2 regions of the Veillonella rodentium genome follow, and region 2 is predicted to be linked to the other one. Evidence: riboswitches for the same ligand, from Rfam matches in the RefSeq annotation. Region 2 holds a riboswitch; the other holds the start of a gene.

Region 1 (3,219 bases), 490 kb from region 2:
CTGGAATCAGGTTTCGTCATGATTTCCCAGAACAGCGTATGATTTTTATGACCGCCGCCGTTGTTGATCACGGCTTGACGGATATCTGCCGGCACATTGGCGATATCTCCGAGAATACAGTCTACACAACCATACGGAAGATCCGGATATTTCGCAATGGCCGCGTTCAAATTGTTCACATACGCTTGATGATGCTTATCATGGTGAATCTGCATCGTTTCTTTATCGATAACAGGTTCTAAAAAATCATAAGCATACGGTAACGGTGCAAGTTCAAAAGGTTTCATAATAGTCCTCCTTATAATCAGGGCATGGAACGACATCACTATAACGTTAATCTTTTCTATCATTCCTGTGAAAGCGATTTGATGCACCTGCATCACTACTATATAATCAATCATCAAGACATATAATTAAAAATATATCGTCTGCATAATCTGCATGTCGTATATCTGCATGATCCGCATATCGTATAACGATAATATTCTTTACTATGCATCAATAAATTGATATGAATTATCATTTGATACTTATTGTACTATGTATATAGAAAATCGTCAATATAATATGATGTATAGATAAAAATATCCCCATATAACGATTCGTCTTGTAAAATATCATTATAGGATATCTATATATTCGCTATTCAGCGCCTTGTTCATACTCCGCACGGCACAGAACTTGCCGCACATGCTGCAGGTTTCGCCGTGATCTTCCTCCGGTGCACGGCTCTCACGGATGCTTCGCGCTCTTTCAGGATCAATGGCACATGCGTATTGCCGCTCCCAGTCGAGGACCTTTCTCGCGTCCGCCATCGCATCATCCCGATTGAGTGCTCCGGGAATATCTCGCGCGATATCGGCCGCATGGGCTGCAATTTTAAAGGCCATGATACCCTCTTTCACATCATCAGCATTAGGCAGCGCCAAATGTTCCGCAGGTGTCACATAGCACAGGAACGATGCACCATGCATTCCCGCCACGGCCCCGCCGATAGCAGCCGTAATGTGATCATAACCGGGTGCAATATCCGTAACCAAAGGTCCCAACACATAAAATGGGGCGCCGCCGCACAAAGAGTCCTCCAGTTCCATATTCGCCTGAATCTGGTTGAGCGGCACATGTCCGGGGCCTTCCACGATAACCTGCACGCCTTTTTCGCGAGCCCTTTTAGTCAATTCACCTAATCGTACCAGCTCCTCTATCTGGCACACATCCGTAGCATCCGCAAGGCATCCGGGGCGACAGGCGTCCCCCAGGGATATCGTCACGTCATGAAGTCGACAAATCTCCAATATATCATCAAAGTATTCATAAAACGGATTTTCCTTGCCGGTCATACTCATCCACGCAAACAACAGACTGCCGCCGCGACTCACAATGTTTAATCTGCGCTTATGCTTTCTGATTTGATCGATGGTCTGCCGCGTTATGCCGCAGTGCAGTGTCACAAAGTCGACACCGTCCTCCGCATGTAAGCGTATGGTATCCAGAAAATCCTCCGCCGTGAGCTCCGCCAAATCCTTTTTATGATGAATGACGCTGTCGTATACGGGAACCGTACCGACAATGGCTTTACACTCACCGGTCAGCTTGCGTCTGAAAATTCGGGTGTCTCCATGCGTTGACAGATCCATAATCGATTCGGCTCCCAATTGAATGGCCCAGTTTACCTTTTCCATTTCACTGTCATAATCCGTTACATCCCTTGATGTACCCAGATTGACATTGATCTTCGTCCGCAAAGCTTTGCCGATTCCCTCAGGGTCGATAGAGGCGTGGTTCCGATTACACGGAATCACGACCTGTCCGGCGGCGACCAAATCCCGCAACCGCTCTTCAGGAATACCTTCCTTTCGGGCGACGACTTTCATTTCATCTGTAACAAAGCCTTTTTTAGCGGCTTCCAATTGAGTATGAAACATTTTACATCTCCTCCTGAATATAACCATTCAGCTTTGTATACAAGAAAAAGGGCATCGATACTCGATCGATACCCTTTTATAGTGTCTGCGTGCTTCCTACGCGGGCATGATCCCGATCAGGTCAAAGGTCAGGTGCTGATAGCCCTTTCTCAGCCTATTCCATAGGCTCCCTTGCATACTCTGCTATGTAATTCCTCTACAGCATATCACTCTTTAAAAAATAGTTCAATATAATTAACGAATCAAATTAGGATACGGACCGCCGGTTAATACCTTCCAGGATTCCGCAACGATACCTAAAAAGCCCTGATTATAACCGAATGTATTATTCAAGTCCTGTTCTTTCCATGTCTGGTCTTCCTGATTGTATGTATACACCACATTCCACGGATCATCATATATACGCATGATAACCATACTGCCTGGTTTCATATCCTTCGCCGGAACAATCCACTCGTCGCCATCGTCCAGCACCAGACCGGACACGGTTTCAACGGAATACACAATTCTATCCGGACTTTCAGAGACTACTTTCACAGAGGACTTGTCCAGATACGTACCATAGTTCATGTGCCCATAGGTTAAAATATAATTCGGATCGCCATTCAGATGTTTAGGATATACATACGCAAAGGTATTTCTTAGCCCTCCGAAGAAAAACAAAAGTGCTAACGCAACAGCCCCTAATAATGCTATCTTTTTCATGTGCAAACCTCCTTTATATTGACCTACGCGGACAACAACTGCGTCCATCATGACAAATGTCAATTATGTATACAGCAATACCCCCGCCACAATGAGATTCAGTCGATAATGCACTGACAGGCCTGCATCGTTTTGAGCGCCGCATCATGCGATTCCGGGGTAACCCCCGCACAACAGGACGCAAAATTCGGCTTATCTATGAAGGACACGGGGCTCATGATTTTTCGGCTTTCGGCGGTCTCGATCAGCCCTTCCATGATATGCCAGCCGTCCGTTCCTTTTATACAGTGCGGCACCGGTAAAAGCTGCCCCTCCTGGCTTTCAAGGTAATGACTGTCATGAGTATCTCGCGTGAATATGATAGGTCCGTGAAAGGACTCTATTTTTTGGGCGCACATTGGTGACGATGGCCTCCGCCTGGGGCGAACCGAGGACACCGTCCACAAAATCATGTTGCATATCGATAACTACAAGAACGCTCTGCATATGACCACCTGCACATTAATTGTACTAATATATCCGCCATTAATTATTTCGGTATATGAATTTCAATATTTTTGTATCCGTACTCCTTCAAACTGACTGTAAT
Region 2 (3,219 bases):
AGCGGCTCTTTCACCGGCAATATCGTAATAGGCCAAAACATAGGCTAAAAATTCCGCCTGCGACAACCGGTTAAAAAAAATACCGCTGATGCTCATAAAAGCCGCTAATACAGCACCGAGTAAACATCCTGTTCCCGTCACGGATGTCATCAGAGGATGTCCGTGCGGCACGCTGTAAACACGTGTACCGTCAGACACATAATCAAGCGTTCCGGTAGCGACTACAGGACAATGAAGTAATCGGGATAAATTATATATTACAGATGAAATATCATCAACCTGTCCGCCATCGACACCTTGCCCGCTACCTGGCGAGGACTCATGCTGATTGTCATGAAGGGCAGCATAAACAGCTTTAATTTCACTCTGATTCCCCCGTAACAGGGATATACCTTGAGCGTCCAGTAAATCCAGTGCAACGGATAGACGATAGGATCCGGCGTGGCAACCGACAGGATCCAGTACGACCGGTACACGATGCTGTTTTGCCAAACGCAAGGCTGATTTATAATATTCAAATTTATCCGGCGTTACCGTTCCGATATTGATGAGCATAGCTGATGCATGAACTATGAGATTTTCCAAATCCTCCACACATTCACTCATCACCGGCGAAGCCCCTACTGCCAACAAACCGTTAGCGGTGAAAGTCTTAACCACATTATTAGTAATACAGACTACAAGTGGATTTTTCATCCGTAATTCCTGTAACATATGTAACTCCGTCCATGCACGGCCGCATATATACGGATTTTCCCGTTCTATCATTGCTCACCTCTATCATTCTATCCATCGCGCATCTCTATAGCTTCATCGCCATATGATTAACAGGACCGCAACCGTGTCCCAGCCCCGGATTATGTTTAATGGCAAGTGAAATATACTCCTTTGCGATACCGATTGCATCCATCACATCATGCCCCTTGGCAAGTTCTGCCGTAATGACGGCCGAAAAGGTGCAACCCGTACCATGCGTATGAATTGTATCGTATTTAGGGCTCGTCCAGCTGCGAGCTTCCCCCTTTTTTGTGAAAGCATAGTCCGTCGCACCTGTTCCTATATGTCCCCCCTTAATAACGACAACCTGCGGTCCCATATCCGATAATATACGCTTTGCCGCAATAGCGATATCTCTTTCACCGGAAATAGGCATATCCGCTAAAACCTCCGCCTCACTGCGATTCGGCGTAACCACTGCAGCCAAGGGAATAAGCTTCGTTTTCAGAAAATTGACCGCTTCATCGGACACAAGTCTATCTCCGCTGGTAGCAATCATGACAGGATCCATTACATACGGAATGGATTGATTCAAATAGGGATAGATCACATCCATCATCTCCGGTAGGGCAATCATCCCCGTCTTGACCGCTTGCGGCTCAATATCCGAATAAACATCGCTCAGCTGCCGTTCAATACTTTCAAGAGACACATGTTCCACATGATGAACGCCTGTCGTATTTTGAGCAACTACAGAGGTAACGATGGCCATACCGTAGACATGGCGAGTCTGAAAGGATTTTAAATCAGCCATAATACCGGCTCCGCCGCTCGGGTCCGTACCGGCTATGGACAATGCAGTATGTAGTTTCATTATGCCTCCTTATGTAATATGTTACGACGGAACAATATCTGTAATACTGCGAAACCAATGCACGCACCAGCAACAGAACTCATAAAGAAAGATATAATCAAGGTCAACAAGGACAACGGTTTGCCTAATAAGAAATTGGCCACCGGATAGCTGACAATAGCACCGATGAGACCTGTACCGATGGCTTCACCTAGAGTCGCCGCCCATATAGCGTTATACCGTTTATATAAAACCGATGATAACCAGGCCCCTATCATACTGCCCGGAAATGCCAACGGCGAGCCCAATGCCAGTATATTCCGCAGGCAGGATGTACCGAACGCCGCCCCCACGGCATAGCGGGAACCGACAAGAACAGCCAGTAAAACATTAATCATATGTTGAAACGGAAAGATACGGGCCGGACCTACAGGAATGAACGTGGTAGACAATACCACACCCAGAGCCATACAAATACCGGCGAGAATTAACTTTTTCATAATACCTCCTATACCGCCATGCATCCGCCACTCCGGGTACTTTACGAAATGCCCAACAAAAATGAGACCCTCCCCAAATGGAATGGTCTCACAATGCATTCTGTATCACTCCACTTTCCTACGCCGGTATTATCCGGATCAGGTCTAGGGTTTTGAACAGTCAATCTCAGCAAAAGCACCCCTAGTGGCAATATATTTTTATATTTTATTTATAACATTATTATAGAATCCATGCAACAAAAGAATATTATCAAAAACTTAATTTATATTTCTACATCAATAATATTATTATCGTGTTACAAATTAATCTAATTAACATACACTCTGATTGCTATATACGGGGTTATCTCCTAATAACCAAATCTAACAATCAATAATTCTTTCTGAGCTAATCTACATTATTTTTTAAATACGATGCAACGATAGGTACCAAAGTTCAACCACGTATCATACCATTCAACAGTAAAGGCCTCATCTGTATCAAGAGACTTCGCAAAAATATCATATACTGCACTATTTTGGATATTAATGGAAAACCCCCGACCATTCAGTACCGGTAAATTTTGATATGTATAATCGCGCAACGGAACAATTGATGTAATCGTTTTATCCCGCACCGTAATCGCTACTTTATCACGCAGTATGAGAATATCAAAATCTGATGGATATACATAACTTTCACCTTGTACAGGAATCACATCTCCTACATGGTACACCTGATTATCTATATGCACTTTATTGATATTAAACCCTTCAATATCATAAAAAAACTCTTCAAATATATCACCGCGTGCTTTTACAGTTCCATTAACAAAGGTATATAATTCTTGATTATCATCAAGTCGGGCCAAAATGATACCGCATGCAGACGTCATATGTGTGACTCTGTCAATCAAGATAAATTCTCCAATGCCCTTATGGGCAGTAAATGTATCGACGGCGATAGGCTCCTGGAATTTAAGCACAACATGAGCCATTTCATTCTTATGCAATTCATCAGCTTGAAGTCGTTCACCACTGTTAACATCAATCTTATATCTGATTTTAGAAACTACGGCAGATACAGTTTTTGTACCAATGCTTCCCCAGTATTCGGTACCTTCTGACAACTCACTGTCATCCATCCAAAGCAGATTGGCATCAACCTTT

Evidence for each region. A riboswitch is a leader RNA that binds a small molecule or an ion and turns the genes downstream of it on or off. The one in region 2 is predicted to bind thiamine pyrophosphate.
Region 1: another riboswitch for thiamine pyrophosphate. It lies ahead of thiC (phosphomethylpyrimidine synthase ThiC); the one in region 2 lies ahead of thiW (energy coupling factor transporter S component ThiW).

Annotation. Positions count from the first base shown of each region.
Region 1 is NZ_LT906470.1:1,949,620-1,952,838, forward strand. It holds gene CKV62_RS08955 (superoxide dismutase) at 1-287, opposite strand, end outside; gene thiC (phosphomethylpyrimidine synthase ThiC) at 621-1,925, opposite strand; TPP riboswitch at 2,002-2,108, opposite strand; gene CKV62_RS08965 (hypothetical protein) at 2,160-2,630, opposite strand; partial or broken gene CKV62_RS08970 (cysteine hydrolase family protein) at 2,729-3,116, opposite strand.
Region 2 is NZ_LT906470.1:402,342-405,560, reverse strand. It holds gene thiM (hydroxyethylthiazole kinase) at 1-768, opposite strand, end outside; gene thiD (bifunctional hydroxymethylpyrimidine kinase/phosphomethylpyrimidine kinase) at 803-1,591, opposite strand; gene thiW (energy coupling factor transporter S component ThiW) at 1,591-2,070, opposite strand; TPP riboswitch at 2,169-2,263, opposite strand; gene CKV62_RS01640 (sulfate adenylyltransferase subunit 1) at 2,469-3,219, opposite strand, start outside.